Regions from separate parts of the Arthrobacter sp. TmT3-37 genome, predicted to be linked through region 3. Evidence: riboswitches for the same ligand, from Rfam matches in the RefSeq annotation. Region 3 holds a riboswitch; each other region holds the start of a gene.
What was found. Region 3 has a riboswitch for S-adenosylmethionine ahead of ACX80U_RS03560 (ABC transporter substrate-binding protein). Riboswitches for the same ligand answer to the same signal wherever they lie in the genome.
Positions count from the first base shown of each region.

Region 1 (5,830 bases), on a different contig from region 3:
ACGGCGACGGCGAGGGTCAGCGGGAGGGCGACGGCGACGGCGGCTGCCGCGAGCGCCGCCGTCGCGCCGATCTGCTGGCCGATGGCATCCGTGACGGGCAGCCGGAGCCGGTAGGACTGGCCCAGGTCACCCTGCAGCAGGTTGCCGAGGTAGCTGCCGTACTGCACGATGAACGGCTGGTCGAGGAGGTAGTCGCTGCGGACCTGGGCGAGGGTCTCGGCCGTGGGCCGCGCGTCCGGACCGCCGAGGATCAGCAGAGCGGTGTCGCCCGGGATCAGGTAGACCGCGAGGAAGGTCAGCGTTGCCGCGCCCCAGAGCACGCCGATGCCGACCAGCAGGCGGGTGAGGATGCGTCGGAGGATCGGCACCTACTCCGCCTTCCACGCGTAGGTCAGGACGGGCACGGGGTGGGACGTGTCGACGGCGACATCATGGACCGTCTTGGCGTACGCGAACTGGCTCGGATTCTCGTAGAGGGGCACGCCGGGCACGATCTCGAGCAGCCGGTGCTGCGCCTTCGAGTACGCTTCCTCAGCCTCGGGTCCGTCGTCGGACCCGCGGGCCGTCAGGAGCAGTTCGTCCAGGGCCGGATCGTCGACGTAGGACGAGTTCTGGCCGATCCGTTCGCCGGTGATCTCCGAGGAGTGGTACCGGATGAACAGGACGTCGGTGGTGTTGGTGTGCCACACGCCGGCCAGCGCGTCGTAGTCACCGGCGTAGCGCAATTCGCTGAGCTGCGCCTGCGGCAGCTGGATGATCTGGAGGTCGAAGCCGACCTTACGGGCCTCGCCCTGCAGTTGGACCAGCAGGGGACTCGGCGTCGAGCTCTCCACCGTCGGTACCTCGACGACCAGCCGTCGGCCGTCCTTCGTGCGGAAGCCCTCGCCGTCGCGCTCGGACCAGCCGGCGTCGTCGAGCAGCTGGTTCGCGCGCTCGGGATCGTGGGTGAGCGTCCCCTCGACGGTCGGGTCGTAGTACTTGCTCTCCTTCGAGAGGAACCCGTCGATCGGCGTGTAGGTGCCGAAGCCCAGGCTCTCGGTGACCGCAGCGGTGTCCACGGCGGCGGCGAAGGCCTGGCGGACGGCGAGGTCGTCGAACGGTGCACGGCTGAGGTTGAAGCTCAGCACGTAGGGGCTGCCGGTGCGGGGGAGGTTCTCGTAGGTGAAGTTCGGGTCGGCCTGGACAGCCGCCGCGTTCTGGGGCGCGAGGTTCTCGGTCAGGTCGTACTGCCCGGAGACGAGGGACTGGTGCCGGATCACCGGCTCGCCGACGAGGGTCACCTCGACGCCGTCGAGATATGCCTCGCCGTCACCCTCGAGCCACTCCGGCGCCCAGTCGTAGCCCTCGCGCTTGGTGTAGGTGATGCTCTGGCCCGGCTGGTAGTCCGCGACGGTGAAGGGGCCGGTCCCGATCGGCTGCTGGCACAGGGTCTCGGGAGCCTCCGCGATGGCCTTGCCCGAGTTCATCCCGAGCCAGGACTGCGTGAGGGTGTAGAGGAACGGGGTGTAGGGGTATTCGAGGTGGGCCTCGAAGGTGTACTCGTCCAGGACCGTGCCGTCCACGTAGGGGGCGATGTACGCGGCGGCGAGCGGTGACTTCGTCGCGGGGTCCCGCATGTGCTCGAAGTTCTGGCCGAGGACCTCCGCGTTCCACGGCGAGCCGTCGCTGAAGGTGACGCCCTCCTTGAGGTGGAAGGTGTAGGTCCTGCCGTCCTCCGAGATGTCCCATGATTCCGCGAGGTAGGGCGCGATGTCCCCGTTCTCGTCCAGCGTCACCACGTTGTCGTAGATCAGGCGTCCCAGGAACTGCTGCTGGGTCGCCGAGATGCCGTGGCCGTCGAGGCACCCCGGTTCGGCCGAGATCGACACGTCCAGGACCCCTCCGGACACGGGCTCACCGGCCGTCTCCGAGGTGGAGGCCGCCGGTCCGGCGCAGCCACTGACAAGGGCCACCAGGGCGATGGCCGATAACGTGGTGAGCCGGCGGACCGGCCGGTGATTCCGGGCAGGGGGAATTACGGATGCATTCATGGAGAATTCCTCTGAGGGGTCCGGTGCCGCGCACGGCGGAATTCACCGGAAAAGGGGAGAAAGGAGCAACAGGATGCGCTGGACGCGCAGGGCCTGCTAGGGGAGGGGGAGGGCGTTACAGCTCACGGGAGTGCCTTTCGGTGTGCTCTTGCCCGCGCCGGACGGGCACTCACGTGCCATGGCGAAGGCCGCTTCGTCATCCGAACCACCCAGGAACATGGGGTTGGTGTGCGGTCCAGTCGGAGCTTTCCGACCGCATCTCTTGAAGCTGAATTCAATATAGGCAGGGAGACGGGCGGTCCTGCGAATAAGAAGAAATATGACCGGGACGTGCGATACCCGCGCATTGTCCCGTCGAATACCTGGCGGACAGGGGATACGACAGCAGGGGAGCCGGTGCCGCACCTGATTCCGGCATCAGCCGATGACGACGGCCCCGTCGTCGTCGATCCGCCAGCCGGGGTTGAAGGCGATCTCCCAGACGACGTCGTTCGGATCCCGGACCAGGGCGTGGAAGATGCCCCCGAAGGAGCCGTCGCGGGGCTCCTTGAGGATGGTCCCGCCGGCGTCCGCCATCCTGGCCACCAGCCGGCGGACCTCGTCGGGGCTGCCGACATTGTGCGACAGCGTCATCCCGGACGGTCCGGGCGCCGCATCGAGCCCGACGTCCTGCGCGAACTTGTCGGATCGGAACAGCCCCAGGAGCAGACCGGGCGCCACCTGGTAGAAGATGATCTCCTCCGGGACGTCGAGCGCAGGGGACCAGCCCAATCCGCTGTAGAACGATCGCGCGGCGTCGAGGTCGCGGGTGGCGACCGTGACGAAGTGCAGTTGCTGGTCCATGGCGCGAGCATAGTCGGCACGGCCGGTGCCCTGGGCTTTTTCGGACAGGACCGGGGGGTGCGGAGACCCTTGACGCCGCGGCAGGCCTGAGACCGCGACGGTTCTCGGCGGGGAAGCCCACGTCACCCCGGGTGCTCAGGTCACCGCCGACGCGACGTGCCGGCGTCGATCACCGCCCGTGACACGACCACCGATGTCACGACCACGGGGTGAGGGCACGTTCCTGCTGCTCGCCGTCGATGACGAGATCGAGCCGCTCGTCGAGGAACGCGACGTAGTCCTGCACCTCGGCCGCGTCACTCAGGGGGTGTTCGTACTGCCACGCGATGTCATCCACCCTCTTGTCTCCCACCAGGGCGGAGTACCAGGTCGCGTAGCCCTTGTACGAGCACATGGACCGTGTCGAGCTGGGCTCGAGCGGCGCCACGACGTCCTCGACCGGAAGGTAGTACCGGGCGGGCAGGGTCGTCTCGAACAGCATCCGCGCCCGGGTGGTGTCGGCGAGGATGTGTCCGTCGAGCATAAGCTGCACGTGTCGGGAGGTGCCTCGGACGTCGATGCGGCCGTACGGGTCGTGCGGATGGCTGATGATCTCGTCGTCCTCCTCGAACCAGCTGTCGAAGTCGGCGAATGCGAGGATCACGTAGTCGTCGAGGCCGGGGTCGCGTGCGCGGAATCCGGACGCGACGGCCTCCGTTCCAGCGACGCGTATCCCGACTGGCTCGCCCGCGGTCGTGCGCACGTCGAAGGGGATACGCGGGTCCAACACGGGAATCGTCGACAGGTCGGGCAGCATGAATCCGACCGGACCGTTCTCGGGTGGCGGTGGGGTGCGGGGCGAGATCTCGGCGCGGATGTCCTGGTACGGGACGGCGTACCCGGGCACGACCCTGCGCGGCTCCCACACGAGCATCGCGTGCGTCGTGTCCACGACGGTCTGTCCGCCGAGCGTGGCGCGGACGCGCTTCGCGGTCGGCTCGTATCTCAGCTTCTGGAGCAGTTGCCCCATCACGTCCCGCATGAGCACGCCGGTCGCATCGGTGTCGTGGTTGGCCGGGGGTACGGGAGGGCTCGACATGCACTCACGGTAGACCTGCGTCGCCGCTGCGGATAGAGGCCGATGGCGGCGTCCGCAGCAGGCGCACCGGGACGAGCACGGCGGATCGGGTGAGCGTCGGACAGGCTGCCCGTACCCGACAGCGACTAGTGGGTGGTGTGCGGGCGGCGCCCGCGCACATGGGCGGGCGTCAGCGCGAAGAACAGGTCGCGCAGGCCGGACGCCCACGGCTCCTCGGCTGTTGTACCCCACAACCTGGTGAGGAGTTCAGGATCTTCGACGCGGGCCGCCGGACCGTTCACCAGGACGGTCCAACCGCTCTGCGTGGTCCTGTCCGTGGAATCGGTCTGGACTGCAGCGTGCTCAAGATGGCTGGTGGCGATGATGCCGTCGGCCCTGGTCCTGACGTACACGCGCTCATCGAGCACGAAGTAGTTGACGGGGAAGATCTCCAGCAGCCCCTCCCGGAAGAATCCCAGCCGCCCCGTCGACTGCGTGGTCACCAACGCCCAGCATTGCGACGGCGTGAGTGCGTCCGAGGCATGCATCAGGGCCGGAAGACCCTGATGTGCCCTCCATCAGTCGGACCGGCGGCGGCATCCGCCCAGCACCCGACGGGCGCACCTCGGAGCAGATCCCAGCATTCGTGAGCAGCACGAGCTTCCGTCCGTGCAGGTCCTGCGTCCATGGACCGGGAGTACGAAGCGGGCGCCACGCCGACCGGGGCCCGCCGACCCTGTTATCGTCCAACGATGAGGTCTCGTCCTGATCGACGGAGCGTGCGGCATGGTTACCTACCCTGAGGAGCCGCCCCTGGGTGCGGTTGTGCAACCGCCGGCTCCGGCGGGGGTGGAGAACCTCCTGGCTGCCTTCGCTGCCATCGCGGACGACCTGGGGCTCGACACCGTCCTGGAACGTGTCATCGAAGCGGCGTGCCAGCTGGTCGATGCACGCTTCGGTGCCCTCGGCGTCGTCGGTCCGGACCGGATGCTCAGCCACTTCATCACCGTCGGTCTCGAGGAGGAGGACATTCGGCGCATCGGTCCGCTCCCGACGGGGCACGGCGTCCTGGGATTGCTGATCACCGAGCCGCACCCCGTCCGTCTCTCGGATCTGCGCGAGCACCCCCTCGCCTATGGATTCCCGGCTCATCACCCTCAGATGACCTCGTTCCTGGGCGTGCCGATCCGCATCCATGACCGGGTGTTCGGCAACCTGTACCTGACGGAGAAGAACGGGGGGACGGATTTCTCCGCCGCAGATGAGCAGCTCGTGGTCTCGCTCGCCTCCGCCGCGGGCGTCGCGATAGAGAACTCGCGCCTCTTCGAGGAATCGAACCGGCGGACACGATGGCTGGAAGGCGGGCTCAACGCGGTGAGGGAACTCCTCGGGGAGCACGACGGATCCAGAAATGACCTCGAGATCATCGCTACCCATGCACTCGACGCCTCGCACAGTATCCTCGCCGCCGTCCTCAGGACGTTCGGCAACGAACGGGAGATGATCTGCGAAGCCGTCGACGGCGTCGAGGCCGCGGCCCTCCTGGGACGACGAAGCCACGATGCCCGACTGATGGACCGGCTGCCGACCACCCTGTTACCGGTCCTGCTGGATGCTGAGGACGTCGCGGCGGTACTCCCCGGGGCTGCGGCAGGCACCATCGGGACGGCACTGTTCTGCAGGCTCGCAGGCGCGGGGGACCGGCGTTTCCTCGTCATCGGCCGCCCGCCCGGCGCGACGCCCTTCTCGGATGTCGATCACGAGATGATGCGCACCTTCGCCTCCCATGTGTCCCTGGCCCTCGAACTGCTGCGGATCCACCGGCAGCGGGAACAGGAAGCTGTCTTCGGCGACCGGGACCGGATCGCCCGGGACCTGCACGACCTGGTCATCCAGCGGC
Region 1 covers NZ_JBTNDU010000006.1:130,830-136,659, reverse strand. The annotation lists gene ACX80U_RS10280 (ABC transporter permease) at 1-368, opposite strand, end outside; gene ACX80U_RS10275 (ABC transporter substrate-binding protein) at 369-2,030, opposite strand; SAM riboswitch class IV at 2,170-2,298, opposite strand; gene ACX80U_RS10270 (VOC family protein) at 2,448-2,873, opposite strand; gene ACX80U_RS10265 (DUF427 domain-containing protein) at 3,070-3,951, opposite strand; gene ACX80U_RS10260 (pyridoxamine 5'-phosphate oxidase family protein) at 4,077-4,478, opposite strand; gene ACX80U_RS10255 (GAF domain-containing sensor histidine kinase) at 4,717-5,830, shown strand, end outside.
Region 1: another riboswitch for S-adenosylmethionine. It lies ahead of ACX80U_RS10275 (ABC transporter substrate-binding protein); the one in region 3 lies ahead of ACX80U_RS03560 (ABC transporter substrate-binding protein).

Region 2 (5,830 bases), on a different contig from region 3:
TCGTCGGATTCACCCTGCTCGGTCCCGCCATCGGGATCGGCGGGTGACCGCCTGAGCGAAGCCTTACCTTCGGTCATTGCGCACGCCGATCATGACTAAATTATCCGGTGGACGCGGTGTTACCGTGAGTCCGTTCAGCGAAGTGGCGGCCCCGATCGGGGCCTCACCGGACCAGCCAGGAGGAATCATGAGCGTCGTCACCAGTGTCTCTGAATGCAGCGTCCACAACTGCTCCTTCAACCACGACGGCTGCACGGCCGTCGCCATCACCGTGTCGGGCAGCGAGGAACACGCGTCCTGCGCCACGTTCATCGACACGTCCATCAGCGGCGGACTGCCCAAGATGCTCGCGCACGTCGGAGCGTGCCAGCGATCCGAGTGCAGCTACAACCACGACCTGCTGTGCAGCGCCCCGGCCGTCAAGGTGGGCCCCGGCGCCGAGGCCGCGGACTGCCTGACCTACACCCACGCCTGATCACTCCTCACCACAGCAGCGACACAGCAGAAGGGACCGGACATCATGTCCGGTCCCTTCTGCGTCCGCGGCGGAGGTCAGATCTCGATCCGGCCGTCGGCGGTCTCGAAGGTCACGGACATGATGCCCGGGGTTCCGTTGGGTGCGATCCACTGGACCTGGACGCCGTCGAGCGTCTCCTCGACCTCCGTGCCGAGCCATTCCGTGACGCGCTCGGACGAGCCGGCGATGGTGAGGCAGTCCAGCTTGACCGTTGCAGGACGGGCCTTCGACGGGTGCAGGGACTCGGTGCCCTCGTCCCAGCGGAGCAGATAGGGCACCTGCGGATCCGCGATGAGGCCCTTGATGCCGATCTGCTGCCAGGTCAGCTCCTGGCCGTCCGGGAACTTGCGGTTGCCGGGAACCGCACCGCGGCCGAGCCGCTCCTCGAAGGGTCCCAGGTCGTCGACGGCGACGCACCAGCCCATCCAGCCTCCACCGGCCTCGGAACGCGCCCGCACGGCCTGGCCGAACGGCGCCTTGTCCGACGCGGGGTGGTTGAGGACCTCGACGACCTCCAGGTACTGGCCGTTGACCAGCGGGAAGATCATGTTGCGGGTGCCGAAGCGGGGGTGCACACCGCCCTTCACCGGTTCCATGCCGAGCCTGGCCGAGATCCGGTCGGCGGTCGCAGCAAGTCCATCGGGTTCGCAGGCATAAGAGACGTGGTCCAGGCGCATGCCGATATTTTGGCACTAAGTGATCTGCGTCTCGACTAAGGCTTGCCTTACCCGTTCGACCGACCGCAGAAGGGGGTGAGCCGCTCCTTCACGGAGGGTCACACGGGTTGCCGGATGCGCCCCGATGGGCTTTCATGAATGCAGGTCATGAGTGCCAGCACGAAGCCCCGGCTTGCTGGCCGGCAACCCTCCAACCGCGGTGGGGTGCCCCGGGTGAAGACCAGGTTCGGCGCCACACCGGCGCCGTGCAAGCGCGGGCTCCTGCGGGCCCGGTCTCCTGGAACGGCGTCCACCGACGGGAGCATCGGAACCCGGCCGAGCCCCTTCCTACAGGGAGCACCATGTCCGACGATTGGTCCTTCGAGACACGCCAGATCCACGCCGGCCAGGTGCCGGACACCGCCACGGGAGCGCGTGCGCTGCCCATCTACCAGACGTCGTCATTCGTCTTCCCGAGTGCCGAGAGCGCCGCGAACCGGTTCTCGCTGACGGAACTCGCGCCCATCTACACGCGCATCGGCAATCCCACGCAGGAAGCGGTGGAGACGCGGATCGCGAGCCTCGAGGGCGGCGTCGGCGCGCTGCTCCTGGCCTCCGGCCAGGCGGCGGAGACCTTCGCGGTGCTGAACATCGCCGAGGCGGGTGACCACATCGTGGCGAGCCCGAGCCTCTACGGCGGCACGTACAACCTCTTCAAGCACACGCTGAAGAGGTTCGGCATCGAGACGACCTTCGTCGAGGACCCCGACGACCTCGAGCAGTGGCGCGACGCCGTCCGGCCGAACACCAAGCTCTTCTTCGGGGAAGTCGTGTCCAACCCACGGCAGGACGTCCTGAACATCGAGGGCATCAGCGCCGTCGCCCACGAGAGCGGGATCCCCCTGATCGTGGACAACACGCTGTCCACGCCGTACCTGATCCGGCCCATCGAATGGGGCGCCGACATCGTGGTGCACTCCGCGACGAAGTACCTCGGGGGCCATGGCAATGCCATCGCCGGCGTCATCGTCGATTCGGGGAACTTCGACTTCGCCCAGTACCCCGAGCGCTTCCCGGGCTTCAACAGCCCGGACGAGAGCTACCACGGACTCGTCTACGCGCGGGACCTCGGTGTCGGCAGCGCCCTCGGCGCGAACCTCGCCTACATCCTCAAGGCCCGCGTCCAGTTGCTGCGCGACCTCGGCTCGTCCGTGTCGCCGTTCAACGCCTTCCTCATCGCGCAGGGCCTGGAGACCCTCAGCCTGCGCGTGGAGCGCCACGTGCAGAACGCCCAGGCCGTCGCCGAGTGGCTCGAGGGGCACGACGACGTCGAGCGCGTCTCCTATGCGGGCCTCGCCTCGAGTCCCTGGTACGAACGCGGCAGGAAGTACGGGCGGAACAACGGCACGGGCGCGATCGTCAGCTTCGACATCGTCGGGGGACTCGAGGCCGGCAAGCGCTTCGTCGACGGGCTGGAACTCCACTCGCACGTCGCGAACGTGGGCGATGTGCGCTCGCTCGTGATCCACCCGGCGTCCACGACCCACAGCCAGCTGGGGGCGGAGGCGCAGCTGACCGCCGGAGTGCGCCCGGGCCTCGTGCGCCTCTCCGTGGGCCTCGAGAACATCACCGACATCCTCGCCGACCTCGACGCGGGCTTCCGCGCCGCCAAAGGAGCCTAGCCCTTCGTGACGACCTACCCTCCTGCTCCGCTGCACCCCGGGATCGACGGCGCACGCCCTCCGGGGGACGGGCTCCTGCGCATCGCGCCGATCGGTCCGCTGGCCCTGGAGACGGGCGGCACGCTGCCGGACGTGCAGCTCGCCTTCGAGACCTGGGGCCGGCTGAACCGGGACGGGTCGAACGCCGTGCTCGTGCAGCATGCCCTGACCGGCAGCTCGCACGTGGCACGCGGCGACTCGGAGGAGGAGGGCTGGTGGGATTCGCTCGTGGGTCCCGGCCGCACGGTGGACACCGACCGGTACTTCGTGGTGTCGATCAACATGCTGGGAGGCTGCTACGGCTCGACGGGGCCGGCCAGCCTCGCGCCCGACGGGACGCCGTGGGGTTCGCGCTTCCCCCTGATCACCATCCGGGACTCCGTCCGGGCCGAGGCCCTGCTGGCCGACCGGCTCGGCATCGGCCGGTGGCACTCGGTCCTCGGCGGCTCGATGGGCGGGGCGCGCGCCCTCGAATGGGCACTCATGTATCCGCAGCGCGTTCAGCGCTGCGCCGTCATCGCCTGCACCGCCGCCAGTTCGGCCGAACAGATAGCGTTCGCCCAGGCCCAGGTGCAGGCGATCCGGCTCGATCCCGCCTACCGCCGCGGCGACTACTACGACGGTGCCCCTCCGGAGGCGGGCCTCGGCATCGCCCGGCGGATCGCGCACATCACCTACCGCTCCGAACACGAGCTGGAGGCGCGCTTCGGTCGCGCGGAGCAGGACACCGAACAGCCGTTCGGCGCCGTCCTGCCCGCCGACCGCGGGCGCTACCAGGTGGAGAGCTACCTCGACCACCAGGCGGACAAGCTCGTGGGCCGGTTCGACGCCAACAGCTACGTGATCCTGACCGAGGCGCTGATGAGCCACGACGCGGCGCGCGACCGCGGTACGCTCGACGACGCCCTGGGGACCGCGACGGCGGAGTTCTTCGTCGCGGCCGTGGACTCGGACCGGCTGTACTACCCCGTGCAGTCGAGGCGCCTGGCCGCCGGGCTGCCGGGCGAGGTGCCCGTCCACATGATCTCCTCACCGGTGGGCCACGACGCCTTCCTGACGCAGATCCACCAGCTCGACGCGGACCTCCGGGCCGCCTTCTACACCCGGTAGCAGATACCGGTTGGGTTTCCACGGACCGGCACCTAGTCTTGGAGGTAAGCCTGCTTAGGAATTCGCGGCAGGCAGGTCCCGGGTCGAAGTCCCGGGACCACCGACGTCGAAAGAGGAGCTGTTCATGGAACTGAGCACCATTGGCTGGAACCAGGAAGCACGCGACAAGATCCTGCTGGACGCGGACCGCGCGCTGCAGGGGGCGGTCCGCGAGGCCGTGGAGACGATGGACGGCAAGTCCCGCGACGAGGTCTACGAATTCCTCTTCCAGAAGCTGCAGCCGCAATTCGTCGACTTCAAGCCGGGGCCGGACCTCAGCGCGTGCGCCGACGCCGTGGCCAACGGTGAGGTCTCCCTCGACAGCTAGGAACGACGGGCTGCGCCGCCGCGGGGACTGACCGCCCGGCGGCGGTCAGTCCGCAGCACCCGGCGGCATGCCCGGCCCGAAGATCGGTGCGACGTCCGGCCGCTTCGCGAGGACGCCGTCGCCCGACGACCGGTGCCGGAGCCTGCGCAGGACCCACGGCACGAAGTACTCCCGGGCCCACACGAAGTCCTCCGCCCGCGCCTCCCGCCACGTGCGGGCCGGGAGCTCCTTCGGATGCAGCGGCTCGAGGGTATGCCGTACGGCGAGGGTGTCGAGGACCATCGCGGCGATGGTGTGGTGCCCGAGCGGCGAGAAGTGCAGGCGGTCGGAGGACCACATCTGGGTGTTGAGCAGTTGCCGCAGCGCCCACATGTCCGCGATCACCGCTTCGTGGCGGGCGGCGACGGTCCGCAGGTTCTCGTTGTAGATGGCCGTCTTCGACCGGATGCTGCCGAGGACGGTCTCCCGGACGTCGGGTCCGGTGAACAGGACGACGGTCGCGCCGGACGCCGAGAGCGTGGCGACGACGGCGTCGAGCCGCTCGGCAAGCTCATCCGGATCGCCGCCGGGCCGCAGCAGGTCGTTGCCGCCGGCCGAGATGGTGACCAGATCCGGCCGCAGCGCCAGGGCGGGCTCCACCTGCTGGTCCACGATCTGCTGCAGCAGGCGGCCGCGCACCGCCAGGTTGGCATAGGCGAAATCGGTCTGTCCCCGGGCCAGTTCCTCGGCCACGCGGTCGGCCCAGCCACGATTGCCCCCGACACTGTCGGGATTGGGGTCGCCGATCCCCTCGGTGAAGGAGTCCCCGAGGGCCACGTAGCGGTGCCAGGGATGAGGCTCGGGGTTCAGGCTCGGATCGATCCCGGCCCCGTTGGGAATGGAATCGGTCCCGGGGGAGTCGGGGACTGCAGCAGGTGTAGGGCTCACCACGACATTCTCCAACTGTCGGGGAGCCGGCGCCAACGCAGATCGGGCGGCCGGTGGCCCGGGCGGACCGTGCCAAAATAGGAGCCATGACTGAACCAGCCCCCGGCACGACTGCGCCCTCCACGAGCTCCTGGGATCCGGTGGTCCTCTGGTCGAAGCCCGAGTCCGAGCGGGAAGGCACGCCGCTGCTCGTCCTGTTCCACGGCTACATGGCCAACGAGGAGGACCTGATGGGGCTGACGGACCACCTTCCGGCCGATTTCACCGTGGCGTCCGTCCGAGCCCCGCAGGCTGAAGGGCCGGGCTTCTCGTGGTTCCCGCTGTCTCGCGGGGCCGACTACTCGGTCGACCGCGTGGTGGAGAGCGTCACCGCCGTGGCCCGGTGGCTCGACACCGTCCGGGCTTCCCACTCCAGCGTCAGCCTCCTGGGCTTCTCCCAGGGCATGGCCGTCGCGACGTCGCTCCTGCGCCACCGGCCCGGCGACTTCGCCTGCGTCGTCGGACTCTCGGGGTTCATCGTGCCGTCCGAGGG
Region 2 covers NZ_JBTNDU010000017.1:43,271-49,100, forward strand. The annotation lists gene ACX80U_RS16575 (CPBP family intramembrane glutamic endopeptidase) at 1-47, shown strand, start outside; gene ACX80U_RS16580 (DUF1540 domain-containing protein) at 188-475, shown strand; gene ACX80U_RS16585 (VOC family protein) at 553-1,194, opposite strand; SAM riboswitch class IV at 1,338-1,454, shown strand; gene ACX80U_RS16590 (bifunctional o-acetylhomoserine/o-acetylserine sulfhydrylase) at 1,536-2,855, shown strand; gene metX (homoserine O-acetyltransferase MetX) at 2,862-4,004, shown strand; gene ACX80U_RS16600 (hypothetical protein) at 4,129-4,371, shown strand; gene ACX80U_RS16605 (SGNH/GDSL hydrolase family protein) at 4,417-5,250, opposite strand; gene ACX80U_RS16610 (alpha/beta hydrolase) at 5,385-5,830, shown strand, end outside.
Region 2: another riboswitch for S-adenosylmethionine. It lies ahead of ACX80U_RS16590 (bifunctional o-acetylhomoserine/o-acetylserine sulfhydrylase); the one in region 3 lies ahead of ACX80U_RS03560 (ABC transporter substrate-binding protein).

Region 3 (5,830 bases):
ATCCATGCGCAGCAGGGCGAACGCCACGATGAGGACGGTGGCGGTGATCGTCTGCGCGAGCGACGACTTGTGGGGCGAGAGGTGACGGGGGTGCACGTCGGCCAGGAGCTGGGGCATGGTGCCGGCGGCGGCCATCGAGTGCTGGTAGCGGGTGATGACGTTGTGGAAGGACAGCACGCAGGCGAACAGGCTCGTCAGGAGCAGCACGTTGATGGCGATGGCGCCCGCGCTGCCGAGGTAGTTGGCGGCGGTGACCACGATCATCGCTCCCGGATCCTCCGCTGCGGCCTGCACCACCTGGGACGGACCCCAGGCCATGACCAGGGCCCAGCCACCGAACGTGTAGAACAGGCCGATGAGGAGGACGGCGGCATAGGTGGCGCGCGGGATGGTCTTCTCGGGGTCCTTGGCCTCGTCGCGGAAGATCGCGGTGGCCTCGAAGCCGATGAATCCGGCGATCGCCATCATGAGGCCCACGCCCGGTGCGCCCGAGAAGATGTTGACCGGCGTGAAGGGAGCCGCGGAGAGGCCCTCCGCGCCGCCGGTGGCCACGACGACCGCTGCGAGCACCAGGACGATGCCGATCTCGGCGACCAGCAGGACACCGAGCACCTTCGAGCTCAGTTCGATGTGCCGGTAGCCGAGGACGCCGACGAACGCGATCATGGCGAGCGCGTAGAGCCACCACGGCAGCTCCGGCAGTCCGAGGTTGGTCAGTGCGAGGTTCAGGCTGAAGCCGAGGTAGCCGTACACCGCGACCTGGATGGTCGTGTAGGTGAGGAGGGCGAGGAACGCCGCTCCCAGACCCTGCTTCCTGCCGAGCCCGTAGCCCACGTAGGTGAAGAACGCCCCGGGCCTCGGTACCACCCGGCTCATCGCGCTCAGGCCCACGGAGAACAGGAGGAGGATGAGCCCTGCGACGGCGTACATGCTGGGATACCCCGGCCCGTTGCCCAGCAGGATTCCGAGCGGCGCGGCGCCGCCGATGACGGTCAGCGGCGATGCCGCCGCGACGACCATGAACACGATGGATCCGGCGCCCAGGGTGCCGGTGAGGCGCTGGGAGCCGACGGCGGATGCGGACGCCGTGCCTGTGGGGGAGATAGCCATGCAGCGATGCTTCCAACGGACCGTTTCCGCCCGATCATCGCCCGGTAAAAGCTGCCGTCGTTCCAAATGAGACTCCCGTGCGGCGTGCCCGGAGCCCCACCTGCGACGTCGTCGGGCCTGCTGCGTCATACAGGCGTCGTGAAACATCAGGGCAACACGGCGCACCTACTGTTCGCGGGGGAAAGGCAGATCATGAAGCCACTGCAGGACGCCGTCGCCAGCCCTCCTCGCGTGACCGGGCTGGCGGACATCTCTCCGCTCCACGGCCTGGCCCGGCGGAGCCTCGGCCCCGTGGACGCCCTCGCGCAATCGGTCTCAGCGATGGCACCGGTTGCCGCGGCCGTGACCATGCCCGCGATGGTCACCGCCGCCGCAGGCCGCCACGCGGTTACGTCGATCCTCTGCGCGACGGTCCTGGTCCTGCTGATCGGCTACACGCTCGGCCAGTACGCGCGGCGCATGGGAGCTGCCGGCTCGCTGTACAGCTACGTGGCCCAGGCCCTGGGCAGCACGGGCACGTGGCGACCCCTGGTAGCCCTCGCGACGGGCTGCTCGCTGATCATCGGTTACGCCTGCATCGCGATGTTCGCGCTGATCGGCTTCGCACTGCACGCCTCGGACCTCATCGCGTCGTTCGGCCGGCCGCAGTTCGCCGATCCGGTGATGGCCGGCGTCATCCTCGCGGTCGGCGGGACCTGCACGTGGCTGCTCATCCGGGGTCTCCGCCTGTCCTCCCTCGCCATGCTCATGGCCGAAGGAGCGGCGCTCGTGGTCCTCGTGGTGCCGATCGTCCTCGTGTTCCTCGCGGTCCCACGCGAGGCCCTGCCCGACGTCGACGTCCGGGCCGCCGTGCCGGACCCGGGCTTCAGCGGCCTGGCGACGGGCGCCGTCCTGGCCCTGATGGCCTTCGTGGGCTTCGAGAGCGCCACCGTCCTGGGTGCCGAGACGCGCAGGCCGCTGCGGACCATTCCCCGAGTGCTGCTCTGGAGTGCCGCCGGCGGGGGTGTGCTGTACGTCGTGGCAGCCCTGGCCCAACGGGTCCTGCTGCAATCCGTGCTCCCGCTGGACGACGACGGGTCGCAGGTCTTCGGTCCCGCGATGCGGGCTGCAGGCCTCCCGTGGCTGATCCCCCTGCTCGACGCCGGCGCCGCGCTGTCCTTCTTCGCGTGCACGCTCGCGTGCGCCACCGCACTGGCCCGGGTGCTGCTGACCATGGGCCGGGAGGATGTCCTGCCCGCCTGGCTCGGGCACGCCCACCTCCGGTTCCGGACGCCCGTCCACGCCGTCCTGGCTGCCATGCCCGTGGTGACGGTCGTTCCGGCGATGCTGATCCTGCTCGGCCTCGGAACGGGCGAGGCGATGAACAAGCTCCTCGGCACCGCAGCCACCGCCTACGTCACCGCTTATCTGCTGGCGTGCTGTGCAGCGCCGGTCTTCCTGCGGCGCATCGGCGAGCTGACCCTCCGGCCGGCGCTCGCGGCCGGGCTCACCTCGGTGGCCCTCGCGGGTGCACTCGTCGCCTATCGGATCACCCTCGCGGGTGCGGGCCGTAGCGCGAGCGGCTGGATCTTCTGCATCCTGCTGGCCACCGCGCTGCTCTGGTTCCTGTGGCACCGCCGTCACCGGTCGGCGGACCCCGTTCTCGGGCTCTACGACGTGCCCACGCAGGACGCCGTGCTCGGAGGTGGTCGGAACACTGCCGCGGGCGATGCCCCATGACCACGGACCGGCCCGACGACGTCGGCCTGCGGGCCCGCCAGCCCAAAGCGGTGCGGAGCGCCCTCGCGGTGCTCGAGGAGGTTGCGCGGTGCGGACCCGGGGTCACGGGGCTGGAGGTGAGCCGCAACCTCGGGCTGCCGAAGGCCACCACCTACCGGCTCCTGAACCTGCTGGTCGAGGACGAGTACCTGGTGCGGCTGCCGGACCTCAGCGGCTTCGCGCTCGGCCGCAAGGTAGAACTCCTGGTGCAGCTGTCGGGCGTCGGGGGAAGCCGTCCCGGATCGCCGCGTGACCGAATATGACGGGCACCACTGGCGCCCCCGCCCTCCGGTGCGCTTAGCTGTAGCCATAACCATCCCGAGCGGCCGAGAGACCTGGATCGACGACGCCGCAGCAACCCTCCCCGTGTAGCAACGGGGAACGGTGCTACTGCCAGGACCGATGGAGAAGCTACACGCTTTCGTTGGTCTGCCCTTCCGTGCTCCGGCACGCCCGGGGCGACTACTGGCTGACCTGTATCACCCTCCATCGGGCGATGATTCAGGAGCCACGCGTGAGAACAGCAAGCCCCAGCACTCCCCGTCCACCCCGCACCCTCGCCCTGCTCGCCGTCGCGGCGGGCCTGGTGCTCACCACGAGCGGCTGCGGAGGATCAGCAGCCGCGAGCGAGGACGACACCTTCGTCTTCGCCACCGGCAAGGACATCTCCTGCCTCGACCCCCACGTCAACGGGGACATGCCGCAGGCGTCCATCGCGGCGAACTACCTCGACTCCCTCGTGTCCCAGGACAGCGAAGGGGCCATCCACCCGTGGCTCGCCACGGACTGGTCCGTGTCCGACGACGGCCTCAGCTACACCTTCACGGTGCGCGACGACGTCTGGTTCACCGACGGGACGAAGCTCACCGCGGAGGCGGTTAAGGCCAACCTCGACCACATGATCGACCCCGACACGCAGTCCGGCACGGCCGGCGGCTACCTCAAGCCCTACGTGGGCACCGAGGTCGTGGACGAGACCACCGCCGTCGTCACCCTCAACCGCCCCTACGCCGCGTTCCTCGAGGTGCTCGCCCAGCCGTTCCTCGGCATCGAATCGCCCGAGGCGCTCAAACGGCCGCAGGCCGAGAACTGCAACGCCCCCGTGGGTACCGGGCCGTACAAGATCGTCGACTACGTTCCGCAGTCCAAGGTCAGCCTGGTGCGCAACGAGGACTACAACTCCGCTCCGCCGTATGCGCAGCACGAGGGGCCGGCGCACATCGAGAAGATCGAGTGGCGCATCGTCCCCGAGGACTCCACCCGCTACGGCCTCCTGCGGGCGGGCCAGGTGGACGCCCTCGACCTCATGCCGTCGGTGCACTTCGGCGAGGCCGAGGCGGACCCGAACGTCGAACTGATCCTGCAGGACCGGCCCGGCAACCCGACCAACCTGATCCTCAACACCACCCGGGCACCGTTCGACGACGTGGACGTGCGCAAGGCCTTCCTGCACAGCGCCTACGTCGATGCGGGCATCAACAGCGTGTACTTCGGCACCGTCACCCGGGCCGGCGGCCCCTTGAGTTCCACCACGGGCTTCTACTCCCCCGACTTCGAGCACGTTTACGACCCGGATCCCGACGAGGCGGCCCGCCTGCTCGATGAGGCGGGCTGGACCGAGCGCGACGACGAGGGCTACCGCGTGAAGGACGGCGAGCGCCTGACCGTGCACTTCCCCTACACGCCCGGCGCGTGGCCCACCGCGCACCAGGCGCTCGTCACGCAGATCCAGGCGACGGCGAAGAAGGCCGGCTTCGAGGTGCTGATCGAGAACGGCGACGGCGCGACCGTCAGCGAGCTCGGCAACAACTTCGCGTACGACCTTCGCGCCGACTACTGGAACACCAACACCGCGGACGTGCTGCGGATCGTCTTCTCCTCGGAGTACACCGAATCGGCGGGCTTCGTCCCGAACGGCTCGGGCTTCCGCAACCCCGAGCTCGACGGCATCCTCAACGACGCCCTGGCCACGGACGATCCCGCCGAGCGTGAGCGCCTCTACTACGAGGCGCAGCAGATCGTGAGCGACAACGCCCTGCAGCTGCCGCTCTACAACCAGGCCAGCCAGGTGGCCCTGCGGAGCGACCGCTACGGCAACCTCACCCTCGAACCGAGCCTGTCCCTCCCCTACCTCTACGACGTCACGGCGGTGGATTCAGAATGAGCACCTCTTCCCTCGATTCCCTCAGCGCAGCACCCCGCACGACGGCGACGGCCGGTACCGCCGGCAAGGTCATCGCGAAGCGTGCGGCCGGCAGCCTCTTCGTCCTCTGGGCGGCCGTGACCCTCACGTTCTTCGTCCTCCGCCTCACGCCCGGTGACCCGATCACCGCGATCCTCGGCGGGGCGGGATCCTCGCCGTCACCCGAGACCGTCGCCGCCGTGCGGGCAGAGTACGGGCTCGACCAGCCCGTCCTCGTCCAGTACCTCTCCTACCTCGGCAACCTCCTCACCGGCGACTTCGGGGTGTCCTACATCTTCAAGGTCCCCGTCCTGGAGATCATCGGCCCACAGATCCTGCCCACGCTGCAGCTGGCCGGGCTCGCCCTCGTGTTCGCCTGGGTGATCGCCCTGGCGTTCACCCTCCTGACGGTGGGCCGCGGGCGTGTGCTCGACGGCGCCGGGCGTGCTGTCGAGGTGTTCTTCGCCTCCCTCCCCCAGTTCTGGGTGGGCATCATGCTGGCCGTGGTCTTCGCGGTGACCCTCGGCTGGTTCCCGGTCGCGGGCAACGACGGCTTCCGGTCGCTCGTCCTGCCGGCACTCTCCCTGGCGGTCCCGCTCGCCGGGTTCATCGCCCAGGTCACGCGGTCCTCCTTCGAGGACGCCCTCGCCCAGCCCTTCGTCCTGAGCGCCCGTGCCCGCGGCCTCAGCGACACCGCCGTCCGGATCACCCACGCCCTGCGCCACGCGATCCTCCCCGGCCTGACGCTCTCCGCCTGGGCCGTCGGCTCGCTCGTCAGCT
Region 3 covers NZ_JBTNDU010000002.1:154,116-159,945, reverse strand. The annotation lists gene ACX80U_RS03575 (APC family permease) at 1-1,110, opposite strand, end outside; gene ACX80U_RS03570 (APC family permease) at 1,303-2,829, shown strand; gene ACX80U_RS03565 (helix-turn-helix domain-containing protein) at 2,826-3,131, shown strand; SAM riboswitch class I at 3,179-3,277, shown strand; gene ACX80U_RS03560 (ABC transporter substrate-binding protein) at 3,383-5,032, shown strand; gene ACX80U_RS03555 (ABC transporter permease subunit) at 5,029-5,830, shown strand, end outside.